3 regions of the Psychrobacillus sp. 05T411 genome follow, and region 3 is predicted to be linked to each of the others. Evidence: riboswitches for the same ligand, from Rfam matches in the RefSeq annotation. Region 3 holds a riboswitch; each other region holds the start of a gene.
What was found. Region 3 has a riboswitch for thiamine pyrophosphate ahead of tenA (thiaminase II). Riboswitches for the same ligand answer to the same signal wherever they lie in the genome.
Positions count from the first base shown of each region.

Region 1 (11,216 bases), on a different contig from region 3:
AATGTGGATGAGTTGTTTCCAGTGCATCGCCATACGCTTCTTTTTGAGCTGCTTCCATTAATTCATTTAATCTAGTTGCAGAAACGAATCCATTTTTATGTTCCTCATAGAATCTAGTTTCAAACAAGAAGCGTGCATGAATATTCATAAAAAATGCAACGCTACGCTGAATCTTATCTTCTAAAAGCGCAATTTTTTCTTCATCTGTTTTTGCTTCTTTTACCGCAGCATCTGCAACAATCATTTCGGCGAATGTAGAAGCCGTCTCCGCTACTCCCATTGCGTATTGACGATTCATCCAATGGACTGGTCTTAAAGCATATGAATGGAAAGCATGTCCCAATTCATGCGCAAGCGTCGAAACATTGGACATAGATCCACTATAGGTCATGAAAATACGAGATTCCTCTGATACTGGCATTCCTGTACAAAAGCCTCCTGGACGTTTGTTTGGACGATCTTCCGCTTCAACCCATCCTTTTTCAAAAGCATTTCTTGAAAATGCCGCAAGTTTAGGACCAAACTCTTTGAAATGCTTCAAAATAAACTCCGCACCTTGTTGGAAGTCCATCTTTTCTGTAGAAGCACTCACCGGGGCATCCAGGTCATACCAATGCATTCTTTTTTCGCCTAGCATAGACGATTTTCTGTTTAAATATTCAACGAATGGTGCTTTATTTTTGGAAATAGCACCCCACATTGCGTCCAGTGTTTCTTGTTTCATGCGATTGATTTGCAAAGGTTCCTGTAAAACGGAATCCCAACCTCTTTTTTCATATATAGCTAGTCTAAATCCTGCCAGATGGTTCAGTGTTTTAGCGAAAAAGTCTTCTTTCTCCGTCCAAGCAGACTCTAATGTATCAAATGTATCTTTCCGAATTGTAGCATCTTCATGCGAGCTTAAATTATTGGCTTGTCCAACAGATAACTCTTTTTCCTCTCCATCCATAGTTATTTTAATACGCATGTCACCTACTAGTAAATCGTATAATTGGCCCCAAGCATGATATCCATCAACACTAAGCGTTGTTATCATATTTTCTTCTTTATTGGAGAGCATTTGCTTTGATTCTTCTCTCCACTCGTTTAATACAAATGCAAATATAGAAAGTTCCTTTGTTTGAAGCAAATCTTGCCAAATAGATTCTTCCGCCTGCCCAAGCACTTGCTGGATCGTAAGCATCGCTGAAGATAGTTTTGCATATAGAGCTCCTACTTCTCCTTCTAATAATGCAGCATGCTTATCCCTTGTATCTTGTGCTAACAAGCAGCCGATTACTGCCCCACCTTCAGATAAATTTACCGCAATATCCTTCAAATTTTCAATCGTATGTACTATTTTACCTACATCTTGAATGGAGGAAGGTGTACAAAAACTTTTAAGCTCCTCTTCAAATGCCACCAATTTATTCTTTACTTCATCTAAGTGCTTTCGAAGTTCTGTTGAACTACTTCCTCCCACAAAAAAGGAATCTAAATCCCATACAAGTGAATAAGTTTCTGTATTCATTCAAATCTTCCCCCTCTAATGACAATATATTTAGAAATTTAGTATACCATGTTTTCACCTTGCAATTATGCGGTTTTCGTCACATAATATTCATATTTGCAATTTGTCCTCTCATTATTTCAAAGGTATACTTACTATATAGAAGGAGGAGATCGAATGGTCAAAATAATCCTTTTGATTTTAAGCTTAATCTCTACAATCACTGTGCATATACTTGCAAACGCACTCCCTATAAATAATCAAACAACTGAAAGTATTTTAAATAGACTTCCTATATTTTTCTCACCTGCCCATCATGTATTTTTTATTTGGATAATTATTTATCTATTATTGGCAAGTTGGATTTGGAATAGTATAAAAGAGTATCGTGCTACACAACAACTCCCTTTGAAACGAGTTTTACTCTTTGTCGTTACTTCTATTTTTCATAGCGCATGGATTCTTTTTTGGCATTTTGAGCTGTTTAATTACTCTCTCATTACACTATTTGTTTTACTTGGAACCTTATTTTTACTTTATATGACTTATCCAGGAAAACAACAGAATTGGATGAGCAGATTGCCTATTTCCATTTATTTTGGTTGGGTTTTTATTATGATGTTTATCAATCTTGATTATCTTTTAACTTATTATGAATTCAGTGGTTTAGGAATTACAAAGTCTCTATGGACGGTTATTTTCTTGACTATTGCCACGGCTATTGCCCTTCACTTTCGGTATCATTACGAAGACCGTTCGATTGTAATCGTTTTTATTTGGGCATTTTTAGGATTAGCTGTTCGTCATCTGTTTAACGAGCTACTCATATCTACTGCCTCTATATTTTTAAGTAGTGTGCTTGTTGCAGGCATCCTATTCATCAAAAAAACGCCATCGAAATAATTATTTCGAGTGGCGTTTTTGAATTGCTTAATCTAATTTTGTTAGTAAAATCGGTCCTTCTTTTGTTACAACAATTGTATGTTCGATTTGAGCTACCAATGATTTGTCAGGTGTGACGAATGTCCATCCGTCCCCAGACTCTACAATATGTTCTGCTTTTTCGGAGATAAATGGCTCTACCGCAAGTACCATACCTTCTTTTAAAATCGTTGGGTCCCATGCATCGTAATAATTTAATACATGTTGTGGTGCTTCATGCAGTGATTTCCCAATACCATGACCTGTTAAGTTCATAATAACGTGTAAATCATTGTCTTTTGCTTCTCTTGCCACTGCTTTACCGATTTGGTTTAAGCGAGCACCTGTCTTCACTTTTAACATCGCACGGTTGAAGGCACTTTCTGCTACAGTACATAGTTTTTCTTTTTCTGGGTAGCCGTCTCCAACTACAAAAGAGATACCTGTATCCGCAAAGTACCCTTCATAAGAACCTGACACGTCAATATTGACCATGTCACCTTCTTTTATGACACGTGAACCTGGAATACCATGGGCAACTTCTTCATTTACACTAATACAAGTATATCCTGGGAAATCGTATTCCCCTTTTGGTCCTGAAATTGCCCCAGTTTCTGTGAACATTTTGCCTGCAATTTCATCTAGCTCTTTTGTTGTGATACCTGGTTTGGTTGCAGCCTGCATCGCATCGCGTACTTCTGCCACAATTCGGCCGATTTTTTTTAACGCTTCTAACTCTTCATTTGTTTGTACAATCATCTATATAAGATCCCTTCTTCATTAACTGTACGATAATCATATCATATTTATAGTCTATTCGGCAGTAAAAGACGTGGTGCTTTTACGAACAGAATTGTGCAAATAAATACCGCAACTAAAAATACTGGAATCATATAAGTAGAATTATAAATGATTGAATATAAAATAGGGTTTTGATCTCCGGCAAATTCGCTAAAAAATAGAAAACCAGACGTTACATGTGCTAAATAACGGAGAAATGCTGCAACAAATGTACCAGCAATAACAGCTATAATCATTTTCTTCGTATCTTTGTTTTCTAATGCTTTCATAAATGAAGGTCTAAAGAAACCGGCAAATCCTGCCACCATAAATGCGATAAAATAATCGATTGCTACTTGTAAAACGACAATTTCAAAAGAAAGCGGTGCCGGGTAAAAACGGCCAGTTACTACTTGCAATAAACCAATTAAAAATCCAGTAATTAGCCCCGCCACAACTCCACGCCTGAAAGCAATTAAAATGATCGGTACAAGTACGAAGGTAACTGATCCACCTTGCGGCATACCAAACCCAATTAAGTCTAATACGTATCCTAAAGCTGCAAAAATAGCAATTTCCACTAATAATAATACACGTTGATTTCTCATTGTAATCCCCTTTTTTTGCCCACAAAAAAAACGACACCCGGGATAGACCCAGACATCGCGCGATTGTCAGTTTCCATCCACATCCCTACGCAAGTTTGAACTTACAGGTTCGAAGGGTACGATCTCAGCCGCATAAGCGACGCCCCTTGTGGTTATGAATTATTTAGTTCGAATTCATTGTAGCCCAATAAAATTAGGAATGCAACCCCTCTTATTTCATTGGTATACTTATAGAAATAATAGATAACGGAGGGTTATTCGAATGATAGAGTTATTAAAAGATTTAATCCGCATAAAAAGTGATGATTTAGAAGGTGCAAACAAAGCCCTGCTATTTTGTAAATCTTGGTTAGAACAACGTGACATTACTCCGACAGTGTATGAACATGATGCTAAACTTATGCTAGTTGCAGAAATGGGTAGTGGGGACGAATGTATTATTTGGAATGGGCATGTGGATGTGGTACCAGGTAATCCTGAACAATTCATACCCTTTATGGAAGGTGACCAGTTATTTGGAAGAGGTTCTGCCGATATGAAAGCGGGGGTTGCTGCTATGATGCAAGCATTTTATGAGCTTTCATTAGTTCCCCAAAAACTCACGAAAACAATACAATTACATATTGTGACAGATGAAGAAACGTTCGGAGATACATCTAAATTCCTAGTCGATCAAGGATTTCACGGAGATTTCGTCATTTGCGGTGAGCCAACCCATTTACATATAGGACTGCAAGCAAAAGGAATTATTCAATTAGATGTCATACTAAAAGGGAAATCCAGCCATGGAAGTCGTCCATGGGAAGGAATCAATGCAATAGAGCACGCTTTCTTATTCGATCAGGAAATACGTAAACTCTCTTTTTTAACGGCAAGTAATGCATTTTATGATTATCCTTCTTTAAACTTGGCAAAAATACATGCAGGTGAAAGATTCAATGTTGTACCAGACGAATGTATTATGTCTTACGATATTCGCTTTGTTCCGGGACAACATGCAGGAAGTATTATAAAGGAAATAAAGGATACAGCTAGCAGTCTCTTTCCAACTAGCGAAGTAATCATCCATTCCACTGCTCCGGCAGTAACGACAGAAGAAAATAATGAATATGTAAAAAGACTGCAACAAATAACGACTGGTATAAGGAAGCTGCCAACTAATTTATTTGGCCAACATGGATCTGCCGACACTCGTTTCTATGCGGAAAAAGGGGCTGGTGCCATTGAGTTTGGACCGAGCGGTGCTGATTGGCATGGAGAAAAAGAATATGTTACTATCTCGTCTGTAAAGCAATTTAAAGAAATTTTAGTATCATTTGCTTTGGAATGAACCGTAGTTTCTAAAATGGAAAGGAGATACAATACGTGCATAATAGTAAAATGTTAAGTGCTCTATCCTATTTTAGCGTATTATTTGCACCTTTTATTGTTCCGATTATTGTCTTTTTTGTTTCGCAAGACAAAGAAGTGAAGCATCATGCAAAAAAGTCATTAATCTCGCATATTATACCAGTCATTTTAATGATTATTTTATTTATTATCATTTTTGCAACTGTAGTTCCAACCTCGTATTCGATGAGCATGACCTTCGAACAGCCTTCTTTTTGGGCGGCATCTGGTCCCTTAATATTTATTCTTTTATATGCAATTGTTTATATTATTGTTTTAATATGGAACATTATACAGGGTATTCGCGTGTTGAGATAATGTTTATGGTACACTCATAACGGGAATATAAACAGCATAGAGAACAGCATGGGAGAGATCATGATGAAAGTAAAAGCGATCGTAAAAACTGCAATTAAATTGGCTCCAATCGTCATTCCAATTGTAAAAAAAGCAATACAAGCTAAAAAAACGACGAAATGATCAAAAGCTGTCTCCTGTAAATGGAGACAGCTTTTTAAATGTATGGTTTTAATGCTGTTAATGATAGATAATTATCGAAGCCTTCTATTCTGGAAACTGGTGATGTTACGGTTTCTTTTTGGCTGTTTATAATTTCTTCAAATGATAGAGGATTCGGATTTGGCAACTCGTTTGGTCGTACTTGTAAATTTTTATTATAATGTACGAAGAACGCGTTTGCCATTAGACGATATCCTTCCATCGAAGGATGCACATCTGCCGGATTCGGAATAAGTTCTTTTGCTTTAGGTGCAAATGCTTCTTCTACTGATATAAATTTCGCACCATTACTTTCTGCTTGCATTTTTAATATGGCATTTAATGTATCCAATTCTCTTTGAACACCTTGTTTTTGCGATTCATGTGCATGTGGATAAGCAAAATAATATCCCATTACATAAATTTTAGCTTTCGGAGCAGCTTCTTTCACTTCGTTTATAATTTCGGTGATATTTTTCCTTACACTATTTAATGCAAAATCAGCCGGAATTTGTTGATACGAAAGCGAGCCGTCCGATGGGTTTGCTTGAACAAGTCTTAGTAAATCATTTGCACCTGCAGAAATTGTAACAAGCGTCGCATTTTTTAGTAGTGCTTTTGCTTCTTCCGACTGCACCGTGGATAATACATCAGCAGTAGTGAACCCAGGAAAAGCCAGTTCTTTCGAATAAAACGCAAGCTGACGCGAACGTTTCAATTCTTCAGCTATTAAATCTGCATAACCAGCATCAATCGCACGGTTTGGGGTTTGTCCCGCAGCTAAGGAGTCACCGATCGCAATATACACTTCCGAACCCTTTGCTTCAACCGGTAAAGCCGAAAAAGGAAGCAGTAAAAAAACGATTATTATAAACCATTTCTTCATGCAATGTTCAACTCCTTAAAATGCCCATGTACCTTTCCGGAAAATAGGCTCCATTGTACCATCTTCTAGTTCACCCATAATATCCATATCTGCGCTGCCAATCATAAAATCTTCATGGACAATCGATGTATTAAGTCCAAGTCGTTCTAAATCTTCGTGAGATAATCCACGAGCTCCCTCCACACAAGTTGGATAAGCTTCCCCGATGGCAAAATGATTCGATGCATTTTCATCAAACAATGTGTTGAAGAACAATACATTCGACGCAGATATAGGAGATTCATGCGGAACTAATGCAATTTCTCCTAAATACTTAGCACCTTCATCAGTTTGTGTTAGTTCGTGTAAAAGTTCCTTACCAATTGATGCCTCTATTTTTGTAATGGCACCATTTTCAAAAGTTAACGTGAAATCATCCACGATATTTCCTTGATATACAAGGGGCTTTTTATTTTTCACATAGCCATTTACACCAGTTTTTAGAGGAGCTGTATATACTTCTTCCGTTGGCATATTGGCAATATAAGGATCATTTTGTGCATTTTTACTAGCCCCTGTTAACCATATATGGTCTTTCGGTAACTCTACTTGAATATCGGTTTCTTCTGCTTTGTAATGGAGCTTTTTAAAACGCTTTGCATTTAAAAGCGCGGCACGTTTTTCTAAGTTTTCAATATGTTCTTTCCATTTTTGTACCGCATTACCTTCCCCAACTCTCACTACTTTGAAAATAAGTTCCCATAATGCTTCCATTTGCTGTTCAGCATCTAACTTAGGGAACACTTTAGCAGCCCATTTTTCAGAAGGTATTGCAACGATGGACCAAGTAATGACATCATTCATTACTGCTTTTCGATAGTTTTCCAACGCTTTTCCGGATACCTTTTGAAAATTGGAAATTCTGTCAACTGACACACCTTCCAATAAATCTGGATTGTCCGCGTCAATCCATAATAATGCACCTTTGTTTTCGATTAACTCGTCTCGTTGCATTGCTAACCATTTTGGATATTCATGAAATGCTTGATCTGGGGCTAAATCGTAAAATGCACGAGCGTTTACTTCGTCCGTATAGTTGACGTCTACTCGTTTTGCTCCTGCTTCATACGCTTTTTTTACAACAAGCCGAGTAAACTCTAGGGTTTCTGTTGTTGTTCCAATTAATAAAGGCTGATCCTTTTGAATGTTTAAGCCAACTTTTACAACTAGCTCTGCGTATTCTTCTAGTTTTTGTTGGAAATTCATCTTTATTTCCCCTTTTTCTCTACTGTTTTAGAGTTTCCTTCTATTAACGCACCGCGATGCCAGATTTTTTGAACCGGTTTACTCGGAAGTTCTTTTGTCCATTTTTTATACGTTTTCTCATCTGAATAAGTTAATAAAGTCAATACTTCCCCATCTTTTCCTGCGCGACCAGTGCGCCCTGAACGATGTAAATATTGTTCGATCGAATGCGGGACATCTACATGAATAACATGAGTTAAACCAGAGATATCGAGACCACGTGCAGCAACATCTGTCGCTATTAATATGCTCACTTTTCCATTTTTAAAATCGTCTAATGCTTTTTTACGTTCTTCTTTTTTCATTTCTGAATGAAGTGAAACGATCGGTGCATCTCTATACGATAACTTGGAATCTTTCATCAATAATTGGTCTAAACTATTTACAAATGCAAGTCCTTTCATGCCTTCTAAATGCGAGAGTCTTCTTAACAGATCCGTTTTATCGCGAGTCTCTGTTTTAACAAAACTATGGATGACTTCGCCTTTTGCAGGAATCTCCTCCGCCGATACTTGAATACGAATAGGATTATTCATCATTCTTTCTGCCACTAGTTCAATTTCATCGGTTATCGTAGCAGAAGTAACAACTAACTGTCTTTCAACAGTTGCATCGATCAAGCCTTTGACAGTTGTTCGGTGTTCCCTACTTAATAGTTGGTCCCCTTCATCGAGAACAATCGTTTTAATTTCATGCATTTTAAGTTTTTTCGTTTTTACAAGTTCTTGCAGTCGCCCAGGTGTTCCTACTACAATTGTCGGCTTCTTTTTCAATGTGTCAATTTGTCTTTGGATATTAGCTCCTCCGATTAATTGTGCAACGGTAATGTCTGTACCTGCAATCCACTCGCGAAAAACTTCAATAATTTGCATGCCAAGTTCTTGAGAAGGTACAACGACTAATGCTTGTACTTGCTTCTTCGTAGGATCTACTTTTTGTAAAAGCGGAATAACGTAAGCTAATGTTTTTCCTGTCCCAGTTGGAGATTCTGCTACTATATCTGAACCATCCAACATATGTGGGATTAGTTTGGTTTGTATTGGCATCGCAAATGCGAAATTTGCCTTCTCCCATTTTTCTCGTAATGGTTCCTTTAAATTTTGTAAAAAAGTCAAGTTTTATTCCACCTCATCTATGTTTGATTCAAGTGTACCACACTTTTATTATCGGCAATTAGCGTTTCATAATTGTTAGAATTCATAAAAAAAGTGCCTGTCATATCGGCACTTTTTAACTTTCTTCTTCTGCTATATATTCTTTCATTAATTCATAATAATTTAGTTGGTACAATTGTCTTCCATTAATTTTAAATACGCCTTTCTTCACTAAATCCTCCATCATTTTATCTCGTTTTTCTTCCATTTTTGATTCTTTCGTTTGCATGTTCATAGATGTCTCCTTGCATAGTTAATACTGTGTATGTTTACCCGTTTAAGAAAACTTTAAACTATTTTTTAAACGCTTTCGAAAAAACTGGAAAACGCTTATGGATGAATAAATAACATAAATATCCGAAAAAAGCACCTAATGTATTTAACCAAAGATCGTCCACATCGCTGCTCCTATTTTGAGGAATTTGCGTAATTTCAATAAAAAGCGATATACATAATCCAATGATCACTGTATTCGGAAAATATACCAACCTTCTATAAAGCAAGGGCAATAAGAAACCGATAGGCATAAACAAAATAATATTCCCTAGAAAGTTAATATAAAAAGGTTGCCAAAACCCTAAATATACAATTGCATTATAAGTCTCTTTTACAACGCGGAACAGCTGTAGGTTGACGGCTGTTCCGTAAATTTGCTCCGCTCCTGACTTCGGAATAATAGTTTGCGAAAATAAGCCAATAAGTACACATACAAATAGAAGAAAACCGATTTCGTGCAAACTTTCCTTTACATTAAACCCTCTCTTTTTCCAACGAGCGATACGCCAAATAATTACAATCGGCAGTGCTATACAAATAAAAAAGAACATATCGTCTAAGTAAGCTATAATGATATTCATTTAATCACCTGCTAACAATTCCTCTAAAAATTTTTCACGATGGTCTAAAAAGTATTTGGTTATTTGGTAATGACCCGTCATTTCATATTCTACCTCTTCAATTTTGCCATGATCAAAACTAAGAATGGTTGCATTAGGATAACCTAAAATAATCGGTGAATGCGTTGCAATGATAAATTGACAACCTTCTTCCTCCACAAGATCATGCATAATGCGTAAAAAAGACAGCTGTCTTTGTGGAGATAACGCGGCTTCTGGCTCGTCCAATAAGTAAATAGCACGACCATTGAAACGATTTAAAAATAAGGAAAGAAATGATTCCCCATGCGATTGTTCATGTAAAGATTTCCCACCATAACTATCTAAAACACCCGGAATCTCCCTTTCCAGTTCGTCAATATGCGAAGCGAATTGATAAAATGATTCTGCTCGCAAGAAGAAACCATTCGTTACTTTCGGCATCCACGACAATCTGATATATTCTCCTAGTGCGCTTTCGGCAGCATCTGCTTCATACAAATTATTTTTGCTTCCACCAGCCATATTAAACTCACAATTATCCGCAATACCTTCTAGTAAAGTCGATTTACCCGTTCCATTTTCACCAACTAAGAAGGTCACACTACTTGTCAGCTCAAGCTCTGTTAAATTTCTGATTGTTGGAATCGTAAATGGATACTGATTTTCTACGTTTTCTGCACGATTCAATATCGAAACTTTTTTCAAAAACATATGTATCCCCTCCTGCTCATACTATCTATTAATAACTTCGAAAGGCTGTGAACCTTGAATCTACCCACTCGCATTGAAACAAAACATATCTTTAAACATTCGCCTAGTGTAAATATCTACTATCCCATTGTAACTAACTTAACCCATCCACATATAGAAAAAAAGATTAATGCGGATATTATTACCGTTTTGAATAAGCTTTTAATCGAACAAGGATTTTACAATGAAAATTTAGTAGAGATGATCGGCTACTTTGAAATAAAAAATAATCAACGCAATATTTTGAGCTTATCTTTGATTGTATACTCTTTTACCGGTGGTGCACACGGTCTAACTCTTTGCAAATCCCTAACTTTTGACGTCACGACTGGTAAGCAATATGCTTTAAAAGATTTATTTAAACATGACAGTAATTATGTAAAAGTTTTATCGGAAATAATAAAACAGAAAATGGTCGCATGGGATGTTCCTTTATTAGAAGAATTTAACGAAATGAGCCCCGACCAAGACTATTATATTGCCGATCATAGCCTCGTGATTTATTTCCAAGTGTATGAACTGACGCCTTATGTATTTGGCTTTCCTTATTTCCCAATTGCGATTAAAGATATAGAGGGC
Region 1 covers NZ_JBFTLO010000016.1:44,068-55,283, reverse strand. Annotated here, with positions in the region: gene AC1DFT_RS13705 (M3 family oligoendopeptidase) at 1-1,510, opposite strand, end outside; gene AC1DFT_RS13700 (tryptophan-rich sensory protein) at 1,667-2,392, shown strand; gene map (type I methionyl aminopeptidase) at 2,420-3,169, opposite strand; gene thiT (energy-coupled thiamine transporter ThiT) at 3,217-3,798, opposite strand; TPP riboswitch at 3,864-3,955, opposite strand; gene AC1DFT_RS13685 (M20 family metallopeptidase) at 4,061-5,128, shown strand; gene AC1DFT_RS13680 (magnetosome magnetite crystal formation protein family) at 5,179-5,505, shown strand; gene AC1DFT_RS13675 (SGNH/GDSL hydrolase family protein) at 5,702-6,571, opposite strand; gene AC1DFT_RS13670 (aminopeptidase) at 6,587-7,816, opposite strand; gene AC1DFT_RS13665 (DEAD/DEAH box helicase) at 7,819-8,970, opposite strand; gene AC1DFT_RS13660 (Fur-regulated basic protein FbpA) at 9,086-9,244, opposite strand; gene AC1DFT_RS13655 (VanZ family protein) at 9,303-9,866, opposite strand; gene AC1DFT_RS13650 (AAA family ATPase) at 9,867-10,598, opposite strand; gene AC1DFT_RS13645 (DUF3298 and DUF4163 domain-containing protein) at 10,653-11,216, shown strand, end outside.
Region 1: another riboswitch for thiamine pyrophosphate. It lies ahead of thiT (energy-coupled thiamine transporter ThiT); the one in region 3 lies ahead of tenA (thiaminase II).

Region 2 (11,216 bases), on a different contig from region 3:
TGCTGCTGCTAATTGATCCACCTGCTCTTGAGTAAATTCCTCTGCTATCTTCTGTGCTTTCCTTGCTCTTAGTACTAAATCTTTGATGATTAATTCTGTGTTCATGAATTCTCTCCCCTTCCCATTTTGTAAGCGTATACAATTTTATTTCTACAATATCCTCTAAACAATAAATATTGTATACATTATTAACTTTGTATACAATATCTTCATAAAAGAATATTATATTTATTCTGAAAATATGTCAATGTATTTCTTTAATATATTTAATATAGGACGCTCATTCCTTGGTATATAAGGGGTGTATCATTCTTTAACTTGATCAATTATTTTTCTATTATCTATTTCATGAGATAAAAAAAATCCCAAGCTCTATTACGAACTTGGAACTTCATTTATTAATTAAGGTTAAACTACCCGATTTTCAGGTTCTTTTTCCTCCAACACGGCTTCAATAGCCTCCGCATTCATCTGCATCATAGCCATACGAGTATGAATACTTGCGCTTCCGATATGAGGTAGCACTGTTACGTTTGGTAAAGTGAGTAATGGATGATCCATTGGCACTGGTTCGACTTCAAATACATCCAGTCCTGCTGCCCATATTTTATTCGTCGTTAATGCTTCGTATAGTGCTGGTTCGTCAATAATTCCACCACGTGCTACGTTAATAATTGCAGCAGTTTCTTTCATCAATCCTAACTCACGTTCACCAATCAATCCTTTTGTTTCTGGTGTTAAAGGAGTTAGTAAAACGATAAAATCTGATTCTTGCAGAAGTGCATCCAGTTCTACATACGAAAAACCGAATTCTTCCTCCGCCTCGATTTTACGAGTGCGATTATGGTATAGGACTTTCATGTCGAATCCTTTTGCACGTCTTGCTACTGCTTCACCGATGCGCCCCATACCAACAATTCCGATCGTTGCACCAAAAGCGTCCATACCAGTAAGTCCCATAGGCGTCCATGATTTCCACTTACCAGCACGAAGATCACGCTCTGCTTCTGTTACGCGTCTAGCAGTTGCTAAAAGTAATGCAAATGTCAGATCCGCCGTCGTTTCGGTTAATACACCTGGCGTATTTGTAACTACTATACCACGCTCTCTTGCCGCTTCTACATCAATATTATTGTAGCCAACTGCTAAATTACTCACTACTTTTAAGTTAGGAAGACTTTCCATCAATTCCCGATCTACTCTATCTGAAAGCATTGTCCAAAGAGCATGTGCATCTTTTGCTTCGGTTTTCAATTCATCGTAGGTCATTTGAATTTCTTCGCTATGCCACATTTTCACATCGAATTTTTCTTTTAATGGATTCACTATTTCATCTGGTAATTTACGAGTAATAAATATTTGTTTCAAAGCTTTTACCTCCAAGTATCTTAATGATTTAAGCATGGACGAGTTAATGAAATTTTTCAACTACATTTACATTAAAATTTTCATAGGGTATACTGGGGGCACATTTAAAAAAACTACATACCGTTTTCTGCACTAGGGGTGCCCATTATGGCTGAGATGCGAGCATTTGCTCCGATCCCTTATAACTCGATCAGGATAATACCTGCGTGAGGAAGTGCGGTGACTTTCCGAATTTTTCATATTGGATAAGTGGCTGCATCTTCACGGATGTGGTCTTTTTTTATGAAAATTTATCGGGAGGTTTTTTATTATGCAATGTGGTTTAAGCCCTATCGTCGGATTTCGTTTTTCGCTACATCCGATGACCAATGATTTTATTTCGGTGATTAAAGGAGCACTTCAAGAAACGGATACGTCGAATGTTTGGATGCATACAGATGATGTGTCGACAGTTATTCGTGGGAAACAAGTGCATCTGTTTAACGTCGCAAAAGCACTTACACTGCATGCGGCTAAAACAGGCGTACACGTTGCCTTATCGGGGACTTTTTCTGCCGGCTGTCCAGGAGATACTGCAGGGGATGCGTATTTAGATAAAACGGATGAAGTAGCAAACACGGATAAGACAAAGCAGTACGTATCTTCTCAATTTGCTCTATATCCGATGAATAATCCGAATTATATGGATGTCATTTACCGAGAAGTGGCTCGTGCTAAAGAGCGTGGGGTTTTCAATGAATCCATGCATTATGCAAGCGGTATTCACGGGGATATTCATGATGTATTTGCATTTTACGAAGAGACTTTTACACATGCTCGTTCGGAAGAATATAAACATTTAGTCATGACCGTTTCGATGAGTATTAATAGTCCTTCGCATGGAGGTCAATGATATGTTGAAATCTTGGAAACTAAAAGAAATTGTATTGATGTCTTTATTTGCAGTCGTGTTTGGGATTGTGTATTTATTGTTCTTACATGTCGGCAATATTTGGGCTGGATTTATCGGTCCAATTGCCTATGAATGGATTTTCGGTATTTGGTTTATCGTGTCCATTATTTGTATGTACATTATTCGTAAGCCCGGTGCTGCAGTCGTTTCAGAAACGATTGCTGCTGCCATTGAGGTTTTACTTGGGAATGCAGTTGGACCGCGCTTAATACTTTCAGGAGTTATTCAAGGTTTAGGGGCGGAAGCAGTGTTTGCAGCGACTCGTTATAAACGATTTGATTTGTGGGTATTGATGTTAGCCGGTGTTGGTTCTTCTGTATTTAGTTTTGTGTACGGATACTTTTTAGGTGGATTCGCTGTGTATAGCACCGGCTATGTAGCATTAATGCTAGGAATTCGCATAATGAGCGGTGCATTACTTGCTGGAGTAGGCGGTAAGGCGGTAGCAGATGGATTGCTAGCAACTGGTTCCCTCCGAGGATATGCGATAGCACGTTCGAAAAAAGGTGAGGCTCGTGCATGATGTAATTTGTTTTGACAAAGTGAGCTTTCGTTATCCTGATGAGGAAAAGTGGATACTTGAAGAATTTTCATTTTCCGTTCAGCGCGGTGAACGAGTTGTGATTACCGGTCCTAGCGGATGTGGGAAAACGACCTTGCTTTATTTGTGCAATCGTTTGTATCCGGATAATTGCGATGGTATTTTGTCTGGCTCAGTAAAGCTTTTTGGCAAAGACAGCTCTTCTTTTATTCCCGGGGAAATAAATCATCGAGTAGCGACCGTTTTCCAAGATCCTGATGCTCAATTTTGTATGCAAACCGTTGAAGAAGAACTTGCATTTACATTGGAAAACTTACATGTGAAGCGAGAGGAAATGGAAAAAAAGATTTCTGAAGTGTTGGCACTGACAGATTTAACTGAGTTTCGCCACTCGGTTATCCAAAAACTTTCCGGTGGTCAAAAACAGCGGATTGCTACTGCATGTGCACTCATTATGGAACCGGAAGTTTTACTGTTAGATGAACCGCTTTCCCATTTAGACCCATTTACGGCTAAAAAATATGTAGAGTGGTTAGATGAATTGCAACAAAAACGCACGATGACAATAGTGGCTATTGAGCATCGACTGGATTTATGGGGAGATTTTTTTGAAAGAACGATTTCATTGAATAAAACCGAAGTTACTTCTGCTTTAGTAAAAAGAAAAAGTAGTAAACAAGAAGATGCTTCGTTAGTTGTTAATAAAGTGCAAACAAAATCCTTTTTGCAAGAAACCACTTTTGCGTTAAATCGCGGAGAAATTGCTGTGCTTGCTGGTCCAAATGGGAGTGGGAAATCGACTTTGTTGAAAGCATTATGTCAGCTAATTCCATCTAGCGGGACTGTAGAGCCTAAGTCATTAGGGTATGTTCCTCAGTCTCCTGAGTTTTTGTTTCTTACTAAAAAGGTGCGAGAGGAAGTTGGATTTGGCGGTGGAAATAACGTCGATGAGCTGCTGACTCGATTGCAATTGGTATCTATTTCGGATGCACATCCTTTTGCGGTTAGTCACGGGCAGAAACGACGGGTGGCAATCGCTGCGATGCTTTCGGACGGACGAGAAGTAATTTTAATGGATGAGCCGACTTCTGGGCAAGACGCACAAGCTTTGTATGAATTATTTCAATTGATCGATGAACGTGCCTGTGAGGGAACGACATTTTTAATCATCACACATGATATGGAATTTGCTTATTGTTTGGCGGATTCAATTTTATTAATGAATGATGGATGTTTGACTGGGAAAATGGAAGCTGAGGTAGTATGGAGTGATGTGCAATTGTTGCTGAACCATCATCTGCTCCCTCCTAAAGAGGTGATGCTTCATGAAAAATGCTTTGCATAGGATGAATCCTTCTGTGAAATTTTTGGCGATTACTGTTTGTATGTTCACGATGGCTTTCTTCTTTGATCCCTGGACGCCACTAGTGTTTTGGATTGGTGTCCTTTTGCTGCAAGTCTTCTTTAGTAAAATTAATTGGAAGAAATGGTTGTTATTCATGCTGCCGTTCTTTGTAACGGCTTTCGGTTATTTTTGGACTACGCTTGTATTTGCGAAAGATCAGTCAGGACCTGTTGTATGGTCCATTTGGAATTTGCAAATTACGGAATTACAATTGGATCATGCACTTTCGTTGAGTTTTCGCGTTTTGGCATTCTCTAGTTTGTCTTTATTATTTGCAATGACTACGAATCCTGTGACCTTCATTTTAAGTTTAATGCAGCAATTAAGGCTATCTCCTAAAATTGCATATGGGGTGATGGTCGGTTATCAGTTCCTCCCTGTTTTGAAAGATGAATTTATACAAATCGGGCAAGCTCATCGACTAAGAGGAATTGGCGTTGAGAAAAATGCGTTGCAGCGCTTGCTTGGTGTCAGGCGTGTATTAATCCCTATGCTTGCGGGTGCTGTAAGGAAGGCGGAGCGTGCCGCTTTTGCAATGGAAGCAAGGGGTTTTACTGGTGAACGGAGAAGTAGTTATTTTCGAGTGATTTCGATTGGAAAAGTGGATTTAGCTTTGGTTATTTTGTTTCTATTCATGTTAGTTTTAAGCTGTACGAATAGACTATGGCTTGGTTAATATAGAAGTAGATATTAACTAGGGGGTGGGAAGTGTGTCTTTTGTTGCCTTACTTCGTGGGATTAATCTAGGCGCTAAAAATAAAGTGGATATGAAATCATTGAAGGCATTATTTGAAGCGATGGGTTATGAAAATGTACGAACTTATATACAAACAGGGAATGTAATTTTTGAGAATGCGACTTATGATGTTCAGCAGATGGAGAATGCGCTTCGCGAAACGTACGGCTTTGAAATTCCAGTTGTCGTTCGCTCGAAGGAAGAGCTAGAAGAAATACAAGAGCATCCTACTTTTTTGAAAGACCAGGTGTATGTCATGTTTTTAACGTACGACATTTCGGATGAACAGCAAGCATTGTTGGATAGTTTAGTAGACGATGAATTTATTGTATGGAAACGTCGAAATATCATCATTAGTTTGTCGAAAAACTATCATCAGACCAAATTTACTAATGCTTTTTTTGAAAGAAAGCTCGGTATGGCGTCTACTGCACGGAATCGGAATACAGTGAATAAAATAGTGTTGAAAATGTAGATGGTTTCCACCTTGTTGAGAGGTGGGAACTTTTTTAGTTGCTTTTAATGTTGAATTGGTCGCTTTCATGCTAGATTTGGTTGCTCTTACTTCTTAATTGATTGCTCTAACCGGCCTATTAGTTGCTCTTCGCCAATTAATGCAAAATAAATAACATATATTGGAAATTTAAAACACCTTTAATAGGGAATTTTATTTGTCATTAGTTTTTTTTATACCAATCTATAATTACTATAAAATTTTCAAATAACTAACTTTCGGTTAAGCTTAAACTAGAACAACACAAGGGGGATTTTTCATGTCATTTGTTTTTAAATCAATCGATCATGTTCAATTAGCTGCTCCTACAGGTTCAGAGGCAATTGCAAGACAATTTTTTGGTGAAATACTTGGATTTCAAGAAATCGAAAAGCCAGAGACATTAAGAAAAAAAGGCGGAGTTTGGTTCGAGTTTGCAAATTATCAAATTCATATCGGTATTGAAGAACCATTTGCACCAGCTAAAAAAGCCCATCCTGCTTTTCAAATTGAAAATTTGGAAGCGCTGAAAACTCATTTAGCAGAAAACGGAGTTAGTTACATTGTAGATACTGATTTGCCAGGTGCAAATCGCGTTTATATTCATGATCCTTTTGGTAACCGCATAGAAATATTAGAGTGGATTGCTTGATAATATAAAAAAATGCAAATTAGTTTTGTATCGTTTCCGAAGGTCTTTGCGCAAACTTATTGCCATTTTATCTTTAGAGAGGCTAGCCGTGAATAACGTCACAACCAGCCTCTCTTTTTTCTTATTGGCGAGAAATTGGCATGGAGCAACATCGGAATGATCCACCTGATTTAATAATTTCCGAGAAATCGATCTCCAACACTTGATATCCATGTTTTCTCAACTGATCATTAACTTCCTGGTTTATTGGCAAACTAATCACTCGCTTTTGACCAATAGACAATACATTTGTTCCCATTGAGAACTGCTCCCTTTCATTCACTTCGATTAAATGATACATGGTCGATAGACGTTCCACGATTTTTGGATCTAGCGCGTCGGGAAAAATCAACGCATCTTTTGAGGAAAGGATATTGAACACACAGTCTAGATGCAAATATTTTGGGTTAAAAGGAATAGGCAGAATCTCGAAATCCGGTAATTCTCTTTGCAAGTCTTCAACGGCCTTCATACATGTACGATCGCTAATTCCAATAAATATACGATCACCATCTACGATTACATCGCCACCTTCGATTGAATGTGTTGTAAGCTCCTTATAAGAAATATCATGTTCATTCATCCAATTAGCTAACACCTTCTCTTCACCTTGACGGATCGGGTTCGCCATTTCGGAAATAAATAAGTGATTTCCTATCGTAAAACCAATATCTCTAGTGAAAACTTGTTCTGGGTATCCTTTACTTGGTTGTAGTTTAATCACTTCCACACCGGCATTTCGTAGAGTATCTTGAAATATCTGATGCTGTGTCACGGCGAGTGAACGGTCAATATTATCGTTTATATATTTCTTTTGAACATCATTAATCACTTCTTTAATTTCCATATATTGAGGTTCACATAAGACGACTTTTTGAAGTGTTCCATATTCGCTTTGACAATATATTTGAGCTTGATTTTGTATTATTTTCATCCTAAGTCATCCTCCTGTTTCTTTATTCATTCCTTTCTATTCCCTATATATTCATTCCATAACCTATTTGTAAAATTTTTTATTTGAATATCGCTGTTTTAGGAAGTTTAGTTTAGGGTAGCGTAAAGACTAGACAATAAGAGATATGTGAAAAAATAAGTGGAGGCGATTGTATGATTACAAAAGAACAGGCTTTATTAACTAAAGATGATTTTCATACGAGAACGGACTTGCCAAGTTGGCTATACAAGGAATATGAAACTTTTCATAAGACGGTTACAGATAAAACGTTTCCATGTTTTTTTGGAATGAGTGGAGAACTGAAAGGTGAGCTCCGATATGCATATATCAATCAGTCCGATTGGAGTAATCTACCGGCAGCTGTAGAGGGCTTTTTAGATCTATTTAAATTACCTGAATACAAACGACACGGTCTTTTTGTATTTGTAGAGCCTTTTGAGAAAGAAGGTTCTATTGAAGATTACCGGAAACAATTTTGGGATATCCTTCAATATTTACATGAAGTCGATGAAGTGGAATGGCCAGAAGACAGTCCTCTCGACCCTGATCACTATTTATGGGACTTCCGGTTTAATGGAGAGCCAATCTTCGTTTTCGGAAATGCTCCTGCATATAAGAAAAGAAAGACACGTCACCTAGGAAATGCGATGGTGCTTGGATTTCAACCTCGCAAGATATTCGAAGGATTAGAAGGAACTGAAAAAGGTGGAATTATGTCACGTGAAAAAGTTCGTAAACGTGTAGAAGTTTGGGATCAGCTGCCTAAACATCCAGATATCGGCCACTTCGGTGACCCAACCCATAATGAATGGAAGCAATTCTTTATTGGGGATGATATTGAGCCAATTCAAGGTAAATGCCCATTCCAACACAAATCACATGCATGAAAAAAATCCCCATTTTTAATAGGGGATTTTTGTGAAGAATAAAGAGGATGAAGAAGAGAAGACGCTGCTAAAAAAACAAAGAGAATATTTTCATCATTAGCAACCAACTATAGTCGCTCATAACGATTAGCTCTTCTCTACTTAAATTTCTACTTTAGATGAATTTAATATAAATCACAAATCATCAAACCCATTATCAATCGCATTCACTTTAACGTATTGACGGGATTTTTGTTCAAAGAAGTCTGTTTTTGTACCATCAATATTGTCGGCGTATGCACGAATCCATTTCATCGGATTTTCTACATAGTCAGGGTAGATTTCATTAAGCCCTAGCAGACGTAGCATTTTATTTGCCCGATATTTGATATAGCCTTGCATATCATCTAAATCGATTCCTTCGATATCCTTTAGAACATAATTAGACCATTCGATTTCATGCTCGACTGATTCTTTGAATTGGTCGTAAACCCAGCCTATTAGTTCTTCATTGTTAAGCTCAGGATTTTCGGATAATGTAGCTCTAAATAATTCGGAGATAAAACGCCCATGCTCGAGTTCATCCCGATTAATATAGCTGATCATTGTTGATGTACCAACCATTTTATTGTAACGAGCTAAATTGTAGAAATATGCGAAACCGGAATAGAAAAATAAGCCTTCTAATAAGGTTGTGTATGTTAATGTTTTGACTATATTTTCGGTTGTAGGGTTTTCCACAAATTCATTGTAATATTTAATAATATTTTCATTTCGCTTCAACAAAATAGCATCTGTTCTTCCAAACTCAAATGACTTATTTTGCTGATCTAATGATACAACAGATGATAAAACGTAAGAGTAACTTTCGTTATGCACCGCTTCTTGTTGTGCGATTACAGCCATAATAGATTGAACGGAAGGATCTGTTGCATATAAGGATAGTAATAATGCTGTTCTCGTTTGTGGAGCATCAAGGGTTGCCAGTAACCCGATAACCTTTAAATAGGCATCTTGCTCTGACTTCGTTAAATTTGGGAATTGTTTTACATCGCTCGACATATTCACTTCGTCTGCTTGCCAGTAATTTCCGAGTAATCGTTTATATATTTTATACCAGTGTGGATAAGCGATATCGTTCCAATTTAATATCCCGCTCGATTTGCCGTTAAAAATTCCTGTCGATTTATTAGGATTTCTAGGGTCTAATGTTTTTGCTTTTTCCATGTTCTAAAACTCCTTCTATCCATTTAGTTACTATCTTTTCTTGGCTGCCTCTTGGAGATTGCTCTATTTTTAATCCTTCGTATGTACTGTTATAAAATATCCTCAACTTATCAACAGCTCCGCAAAATAAATCATCTCCACCAAATTGGGTATCCCCAGAACCAAATACATATACATTGTCCGGTTTATAGCCAACTTCACGGACAAAATCTTTCATTTCTTCTGGTGTGCTGCCCTTATCCCATGTGAATGTACCAAAAAACAGCTGATTGTATGTGGATAGGTCCGGCACAGTGCCGAAACCTATCATATACATATCCACATCATATCCACTTGTTACAAGCTGGTCCTTTATTAATTCCGCTACTTCCTCTGTGTTTCCGCTATAGCTCAAATAGCAAACGATTGCGTTCATTAGCTTGAACAAGAGTCGCAATCGACTAATTCAACAGAAGTCGAGCGCACATAATAGGTTGTTTTAAGACCGCTGTTCCAAGCATCTAAGTGTAAATCTAGTAGTTCTTTTGCTTTAATTGTGTTTTGCACGTATAAATTTAATGAAACACCTTGGTCGATATGACGTTGGCGTGCGGCATTTTGTTTTAATGTCCAATGCTGATCGATGAAATAAGCTGATTTATAAAACCATGTTGTTTCCGAATTCAAATCCGGCACTGTTACCGGAATTTTATAATCTTTCTTCTCTTCAGAGTAAAACTTTTGGAAAATCGGATCAATGCTGGCCGTGCTTCCAGCTAGAATAGACGTCGATGAGTTCGGTGCAACCGCCATTAAATAGCCGTTACGGATTCCATTTGCAGCTATATCTTGGCGCAGTTCATTCCACTCTTCGCTTTCGTACCCGCGTTTTTCAAAGTAAACTCCCGTTTGCCAATCCGATCCATCAAATAAAGGATATGCCCCTTTTTCTTTGGCAAGTTCGCTAGATGCCTGAATCGTTAAGAAAGCAACTTTTTCATATAACTTATCCGCGAACTCCACTGCCTCGTCCGATTCCCAGCGAATACTATTTAAAGCCAATAAGTGATGCCATCCAAATGTTCCAAGACCAATTCCACGATATCTCGCATTTGTGCGCTCCGCTTGTGGAACCGGAATCATATTCAAGTCGATTACATTGTCGAGCATGCGCACTTGAATGTTGATTAACCGCTCCAAAACATCCGCTGGAACAGCTCGTCCAAGATTAATAGAGGATAAATTACATACAACGAAATCTCCTGATTTACGGCGAGTGACGATAACATCATCTTCTAATTGAATCGATTCAAACGTAGTAGCACTTTGGTTTTGGAAAATTTCCGTACATAAATTACTGCTGTATACCATACCTGCATGCTTGTTCGGATTGCTACGATTCACTTCATCACGATAAAACATAAAAGGTACACCCGTTTCGAGTTGAGAGCGCATAATGCGTTTCATCAAGTCGATTGCTGGTACTGTTTCACGAGACAAGCGACTATCATTCACACATTCTTCGTACTTTTGTCGAAATGAACCTTCTCCACGTTTTTCATCATAAAAGTCTTCTAATGAATAACCTTTTAACTGACGAACTTCATGTGGGTCAAATAAATGCCATTCCTCGCGTGCATCTACCTTTTCCATGAATAAATCCGGCAAGCAAACACCTGTGAAAATATCGTGCGCACGAAGACGGTCATCTCCGTTGTTTAAACGTAAATCTAAAAATGTGAAAATATCTTTATGCCAAACATCTAGATAAACAGCTACCGCACCTTGACGCTGACCAAGCTGATCTACACTTACTGCTGTGTTATTTAATTGTTTAATCCAAGGAAGTACACCACTGGATGCTCCGACAAATCCTCTTATTGATGAACCGCGGCTTCGTACTTTCCCCATATATACACCAATTCCGCCACCGAATTTGGAAAGGGTTGCAACGTCTGTGTTGCTGTCATATATTCCTTGCAAACTGTCGTCTACCGTGTCGA
Region 2 covers NZ_JBFTLO010000009.1:11,798-23,013, forward strand. Annotated here, with positions in the region: gene AC1DFT_RS09310 (aldehyde dehydrogenase family protein) at 1-105, opposite strand, end outside; gene AC1DFT_RS09315 (2-hydroxyacid dehydrogenase) at 409-1,368, opposite strand; TPP riboswitch at 1,493-1,598, shown strand; gene AC1DFT_RS09320 (YkoF family thiamine/hydroxymethylpyrimidine-binding protein) at 1,679-2,260, shown strand; gene AC1DFT_RS09325 (ECF transporter S component) at 2,265-2,843, shown strand; gene AC1DFT_RS09330 (ABC transporter ATP-binding protein) at 2,836-4,206, shown strand; gene AC1DFT_RS09335 (energy-coupling factor transporter transmembrane component T family protein) at 4,187-4,942, shown strand; gene AC1DFT_RS09340 (DUF1697 domain-containing protein) at 4,977-5,477, shown strand; gene AC1DFT_RS09345 (VOC family protein) at 5,776-6,147, shown strand; gene AC1DFT_RS09350 (dimethylarginine dimethylaminohydrolase family protein) at 6,269-7,120, opposite strand; gene AC1DFT_RS09355 (YqcI/YcgG family protein) at 7,294-8,028, shown strand; gene AC1DFT_RS09360 (ribonucleotide-diphosphate reductase subunit beta) at 8,203-9,234, opposite strand; gene AC1DFT_RS09365 (flavodoxin) at 9,206-9,649, opposite strand; gene AC1DFT_RS09370 (ribonucleoside-diphosphate reductase subunit alpha) at 9,649-11,216, opposite strand, start outside.
Region 2: another riboswitch for thiamine pyrophosphate. It lies ahead of AC1DFT_RS09320 (YkoF family thiamine/hydroxymethylpyrimidine-binding protein); the one in region 3 lies ahead of tenA (thiaminase II).

Region 3 (7,636 bases):
TTCAGGATGTCATATCAACTCTGTCAAATCTTACAGATAGAATAGAAGATTTGCATATACCAACTGGTTTTATGGAGAATGTTAAACAAAGGCTAAAAGAAAACGAGAAGCACAGGCAACAGAAGAACAAGAAACGTAAAAGAATAGGACTTGTTTTTGCAAGTGTATTCGTATTATTGATTGGTATAGGTTACTTTACAGGGACATTTACCAGGGCCTACTATTCATGGACAGAAGAGGATCCGCAATTGATTTCCTTTTTACAACAAGGCCTTGGTGAAAGGCTAAACCTAGAAGCTGAAAGCGATGGGGTAAAAGTTACGATTAAGAGCGTAATTGCTGATGATGTTCAGACACTAATTTTTTATGAAATTGAAGATACAGTAGAAGACAGCCAATATATGATGAATTATGGTGATGGGGTTTTAGTAAAAAATGAATATGAAATCATGAACAATACAACCCATTATACAAAGTATTATCCTCCTGATCTAGAATCGGATATAAATAACGAAGAAAATAATGTGTATCGAGGAAAGATGAGTTTGCTGCCACTTAAAACGGAGAACGGGACAATTGAACTCCACATAACAAATCTTCATAAATTGATTCGTGATTCTACTGAGCGGCAAAATCTTTTGGGTTACAGCAACATCGAAAATAAATCAGGAGAATGGACTTTCGAGATACCTGTAACAAAACAGCCTTCTGTCGAATATGCATTGAATGAAGTTAAAGAAATAGAAGGGATTCCCGTTCGATTTGATAAACTAACTATTGCCCTAACGGCGACGATAATCCAATTCGGTATTAATCATGAACAGCCAGAGAAGCGTATAGATTTTCTAGATTTTAACAATTTGCAAGTAAATAATAAAAAAGTGAAAGCGGATATATATAGTACCTCTTATGTGGATGCACAGCAAGACATAAATTGGAATACATTTCAAACACAATTTGAACCACTTTTTGGAGAAAAACCAAAAGAGGTTAACGTGCAGCTTAAATCTGTCCAATTAACATTTGAAGACAAAAGAACCATTGAATTGGATGTTACCCCGGAACGTCCTCAAACTTTTGAATATGCAGGAAGTACAATCACCATAGACAAGCAGGAAGATGAACAGTCTACCGAGTTTGTTGTAAGCAATCATGAAGTGGAAAATCGAGCATATGAGTGGCTGCAATTCAATTTTGTAAAGGAGGATGGAGAGGTACCTAGTATAACGGACATGAATTCAGAAGTAGTGATTGTTGATAAAAACGGGATCGAATACGATATGTATCAAACTTCTTTTTCCTATGAAGAAATCGAACAGCCCCGTTATTTCAATACGCTTGAAAGCGCTCGGTTTCAAGGTGAAAATATGATTCCTAAGAAGTTGGAGATTTATGGATATCGTACTACAAAATATTTGGATGATGTTTTGAAGATTTCTTTGGAATAATAAGTGAAGAAAAAGACCAATATGGGTGCCAGACTCCCGGTCTGATAAATTTTTAATATACCCGAATGAAAATTCTGTTTAACGAAACATTCTTGTAATTAATTATAGTTATGTTACCATTTAGATGCATTAATAATTAAATAGATGACTGCTAGGGGAGCCTATTTTAGGCTGAGACACATCTTGGATGTAAACCCTTTGAACCTGATCTAGTTAATACTAGCGGAGGGAAGCAGCTGGACCCCTACTGTCGTATGTTTAGTTTAATTATGTAGAAAACAGCCGCTTTCCGTTTATGGAGAGCGGTTTTTTGTTTTCAAAAATATAACTTGGAAGGGGAAAAGAAATGAAGAAGGAAATAGAAAATCGGATTAATAAAGCAGTTGATGAGCGAAAAGAAGAATTAAATCAGTTACTCGCAGATTTAGTTAGTTTTCCGACAGTTAGTCCACCTGCTTGAAATACAAGTGAAAAATAAAACAACTATTATTTTGGGAGGTAAGCGGTATGAATGCTACCAAGAAATTCAGTGATCGATTATTTGAAAATGTAAAACCAATTTGGGCGAAAAATCATCAACATCCATTTGTACAGGAGTTAGGAAAAGGAACATTGGCAGAAGAAAAGTTTATCCATTATATGAAGCAGGATTATGTCTATCTACTAGATTATTCCAAGCTTTTTGCAGTAGGAGTTCAAAAATCGCTCAATTTAGAAATGATGACCAATTTTTCCAAAACGCTTCACGATACGCTTCATTTTGAAATGGATTTACATCGAGCATTTGCAGCAGAGTTTGGAATTTCTAAAGAGGAGTTGGAAGCTACTAAGCCAACCCCTACAAATTTGGCATACACACGCTATATGTTAAATATTGCTCAAAACGGTTCACTCGTAGAACTAGTTTCCTGTTTACTTCCGTGTGCTTGGGATTACTGGGAAATTGGGAAGTTACTACGCGCACAATATGGGGATAGCTTATCCACTAATAAATATGCAAAATGGATTGAAACATACGATTCCGAAGAATTTGCAGCAGGTGCCAAGTGGTTAATACAGCTAATGGATCAGCTAACAGAAGGTAAACCTGAATGGGAGCTGGCACGAATCGAAGAACACTTCCAAATGACGTCTAAGTTCGAATATCTGTTTTGGGAAATGAACGATCAACTAGAGGAATGGCCAATCTAACTTGATTCAGCAAAAAGACGCCTGAGTGACCAACATCTTGCTGGCCTCAAGCGCAATTCAAAATCTGGACGCAATTACGCCGAGGCATAATTGATTTTAGGAGTGAAATGTATGAATAAAACAAGAAAGCTAACATTGACATCACTTATTATTGCAATTACGACCATTTCTAGTCATCTCATTTTTATACCAGTTGGTTTTGCAAAGATTTTCCCAATTCAACATTTCGCAAATGTCCTGTTAGCTGTTTTATTAGGTCCTTGGTATGCAGTAGGTGGGGCATTAATCGTTTCTACTTTACGAAATCTGTTTGGGACAGGATCTATTTTTGCTTATCCAGGAAGTGTTATTGGAGCGCTTTTAGCTAGTATCTTTTATATGAAAACGAAGAAGGTTGGATTTGCATTTGTAGGAGAAGTGATTGGTACTGGTATTCTCGGTGCCATTGCAACTTATCCAATTGGAGTTCTCTTATTTGGAAAAGAGCTAACGGTATTTGGGTTTGTGCCAGCTTTTATGTTTAGTTCGTTTACGGGAGCATTGCTAGCATTTGGCTTGTTAAAAGTAATGATGAAAAACAAAGTGATCGGAGGACTATTAGATGAAAACAGTGCTTACAATAGCAGGATCTGACTCAGGTGGAGGAGCAGGTATCCAAGCAGATATTAAAGCAATCTCTGCAAACGGTGCATTCGGAATGTCCGTAATTACGGCGGTCACAGCACAAAATACAAAGGAGGTACGTTCTGTTCAACAAATTGATTTGAATATTATTGAAGATCAGCTAGAAGCAGTATTTGACGATATTCGAGTAGATGCCGTGAAAATTGGGATGCTTGGAAATGTTGAAACAGTTCATGTAGTAGCGGAAGCGTTAAAAAAATATAAACCAAAATATATCGTCGTTGATCCCGTCATGGTTTCAAAAGGCGGTCATTATCTTTTAGAGCAATCTGCAGTAGAGGCTTTAAAGAAAGAAATACTTCCTCTTTCTTCTATTATCACACCAAATATTCCAGAGGCGGAAGTGTTGATAGGAAGAACGTTGCAAATGGAAGAAGAGATGTATAAAGCTTGTGAGCAAATAATGAAGATGGGTGTCGAATCTGTATTGATAAAAGGAGGACATTTAATGGGACCTCCAAATGATCTTTTCTACAATGGAGAGGACTTCCATTGGTTAAAAGCTAAACGAGTTGATACGAAAAATACTCATGGCACAGGTTGCACATTATCATCTGCAATTGCAGCAAATCTGGCAAAAGGTTCTATTTTACTAGAAGCAGTGACATTAGCAAAACAGTATATAACGACTGCGATTACACATAGTTTGCCTTTAGGTTCGGGACATGGGCCTACACATCATTTTTATGATTTATACGAGAGTTCAAAAATAGGAATGAAATAGATAGGAGAATACTAAATGAATAAAAAAGTAGTAGGCGACCTTTTTTCACTTGTCCGCAGTCGAAACCCACTTGTTCACCATATAACAAATGCAGTAACGATCAATGATTGTGCGAATGTAACACTTGCAATTGGGGCTTCGCCTGTGATGGCAACAAGTGTAGAGGAAGTAGAAGAAATGGTGCAATTAGCAAACGCATTAGTGCTTAATATAGGGACGATTCAAGCGGAGACTTTTTCTGCAATGATACTTGCTGGGAAAGCAGCAAACGAGAAAGGAATCCCCATTGTATTTGACCCTGTAGGGGTAGGAGCTACTTCTTACCGAAAAACGTTAGCAAAGGAACTGTTACAAAAGGTGGGAGTTACAATTATTAGGGGGAATGCGAGCGAGATACAATCACTAATTGGTGGGGTAGGAAAGACACGCGGAGTAGATGTAGGGGATAACACCTTGGATGGTAAAGAACTTGCGATGAAGGCTGCAAATCTTTTTTCTTGTGTTGTAGTAGTCAGTGGAAAAGTAGATGTTGTATCCAATGGAAAAGAAATCGTTCAAATTGAAAATGGGGATACTTGGTTAACTAAAGTTACAGGTACAGGATGCATGACAACCTCTTTAATAGCTAGCTTTGCAGGAACGACAGATGATTATTTTTCTGCAAGTATCGGGGGTATGTCAGCCATGAGTCTAGCAGGAGAAAGAGCGAAAAAGGATCTTTCTGAAGGAGCAGGAATTGGTCAATTTAAAGTTAAATTGATGGATGAAATTTCTCATTTAGATGAAAATATATGGAGAAAAGAGGTCTCTATTGTTGAATCTTGATATGACATTGTATTTAGTAACGGAAGAATCAGTCTCCATAGATTCATTGTTAAAAGTGGTGGAGCAAGCAATTAAAGGCGGCGTGACGATTGTACAGCTCCGAGAGAAAAGTAGTTTAGGAAAAGTGTTTTATGAGAAAGCAAAAGTATTAAAAGAACTGTTAGATTCTTATAATGTCCCGTTGATTATAAATGATCGAATAGACATAGCAATCGCAGTAAATGCAGCTGGCGTGCATATTGGACAGTCTGATTTACCTCTTGCTACTGTAAGGGAAATCGTCCCTAAGTCATTTATTATTGGTGTTTCAGCAGGAAACCTAGAAGAAGCCATGAATGCCGAAAGGGATGGGGCAACTTATATAGGAGTGGGTTCCGTATTTCCAACAGGTACAAAAGAGGATGCCAAGCTTTTAACGCAGGGAGTACTTGAAGAAATTACGAAAAATATTTCAATTCCTGTCGTGGCAATTGGGGGTATTACGATAGATAATCTAGACACACTCCGATATAAAGGACTTGCTGGTGTTGCTGTGGTGTCAGCTATAATGAAAGCGAATAACCCTTCTCTTGTCGCTCAAAATTTTTTAGAAAAGTTTAAGCAATAGTATAAAAGAGGATGTCCTTTGTATTTGGCAGGAACATCCTCTTCTTCTATTTATTCTTTTGCAAAATCAAGCTTCACTTTACCTTCTTCAAAAGAAAGACTAGCATTAAACGTCTGACCATTTTCTGCTACAAAGCCTTTAATCATATTTGTCTTACCTTTCGTACAAAGCAGTTTTATTTGGCTAGGCGTTATTTTTTTCTTTAAAAAGTATCCATTAAAGGTCTGTGTACAGCCATTTTTGTATTCTGTGCAACCATAAAAACTTTTATGGGCAATTATGGACCCTTTTTGACATTTGGGACAAGTTACAATAGGATCTCTTTTGAATTTCGAATCATATTTTGATGCACGAGGAGCAAGTTTTATATCTATGTTTTTTGTTTTTAATTGATTCGGAACTTCTTGCAATAAGCTGTGAATGAATTTCGCTATACTGCCGAGAAATCGTTCTTGTGAGCCCTCACCATTACCTATTTTTCGCAAATAAGTTTCCCATTTCGCAGTCATGGATGGGCTTGCGAGTAGATTTCCTTCAATTGCCTGGCAAAGAACGCGCCCTTTATCCGTAATGGAGACGATATTTTTCTTGACGTCGATATAGCCATGACGTTTTATCGTTTCGATAATGCCACTTCGAGTCGCTTCTGTACCAAGGCCTTCTACTTCTTTTAAAATTTCTGTTTCATCTTTATTGTCCACAAGCTTTCCACAAGTTTTCATCATGGCGATCAGTTGACCTTCTGTATAAGGTTTCGGAGGCTGTGTTTTTCCTTCTTTTATATCAATATTACTTTCCACTATTTCCTGCTCACGTAAAGTGGGTAGGGAGGGCTCATCTTTTTCAGTTTCCTTAGAAGAACGAACAAATAAAGCTTTCCAACCTTTATCACGCTCTGTCTTTCCGGTTGTAAAGAAAGGTAACCCATTTACATCCGTCGTCACTTTCGTTTCCGTATATAAATAATCGGTATGAAACATAGCGAGTGTCGTACGTACAATTTCTTCGTATAAGTTTCTTTCTATACTTGATAAACCAGCAAGCTTAGCTTGTGTAGGAAGTTTTTTCGTTGGTATTATAGCATAATGCTCTTGTACCTTTGAACTGTCCACATACCGCTTTTTAGGTGCAAGCGAATGGACAGGGAAGGGCTGCCCAATGAGCTGTTGATAATCGGATACTTGTGCAGCAAGATAGGAAAATTCACTTGGCGTAATATAACGCGAATCTGTACGAGGATACGTAACAAGTTTCTTTTCGTAAAGACCTTGCATCGTCTTTAATACGTCTGCCGGACTTGTTTTCCATAATCTGTTTGCAGTTGCCTGTAATGTGGATAAAGAATGGAGCTGTGGTGGTGGCATCCGTTTATCCAGCTTTTCCACAGAAGTAATAACACCTGGTGAATTTGGTTGAATATGATGCTGTGCAAGCAAGGCCTGTATAATTTCTCTTTTCGGTTCCTTCGCTTTTGCTTTTCCTTTATAAGTGCCGTGTTCAGCTGTAAATATCGCTTCAATTTCAAAGAAGGGCTCGGAAACAAAGGTTTCTATCTCCATTTGTCGTTGATAAATCAAGTAGATAGTTGGAGATTGCACGCGTCCTATAGGAAAGACTTCTTTAATACCTTGTCCTTGCAATAAAAGAGAATATAATCTGGAGCCATTCATTCCAACAAGCCAATCGCTAATTTGACGAGCTTTCGCTTCTTCATATAAAAGAAGATCTTTGCGATTATCTTGTAAATTAGCAAATCCTTTTCGTACTTCTTCGACTTCCAGGGAATTTATCCACAAACGTTTAATCGTTTGTCCTCTTGCACCGGTTTGGTTATATATACTATAGAAGATATTCGATCCTTCACGATCCACATCACATGCGTTAATAACAGTACTCGCCGTTTTCATCAGTTTTTTCACAATGGTGAACTGCTTGTACTTTCCTTTGGCAATCTGAAATTCATAACGATCTGGTAAAATTGGCAAACTAGAAAGTGACCATTTATCCCATTTCGGATCATATGCTTTCGGCTCTTTTAATTCAACTAAATGACCGACTCCCCAAGTTATATATGCTCCTTCTGGGAAGATTGGACAAGGGTTAATTTCGAGGTAGCCTTCATGTCGTTTGACGGAAAAAGCATCTGCGTATGCCTTT
Region 3 covers NZ_JBFTLO010000006.1:76,840-84,475, reverse strand. Annotated here, with positions in the region: gene AC1DFT_RS06535 (DUF4179 domain-containing protein) at 1-1,448, shown strand, start outside; TPP riboswitch at 1,592-1,696, shown strand; gene tenA (thiaminase II) at 1,956-2,639, shown strand; gene thiW (energy coupling factor transporter S component ThiW) at 2,751-3,272, shown strand; gene thiD (bifunctional hydroxymethylpyrimidine kinase/phosphomethylpyrimidine kinase) at 3,241-4,047, shown strand; gene thiM (hydroxyethylthiazole kinase) at 4,063-4,872, shown strand; gene thiE (thiamine phosphate synthase) at 4,862-5,479, shown strand; gene AC1DFT_RS06505 (type IA DNA topoisomerase) at 5,530-7,636, opposite strand, start outside.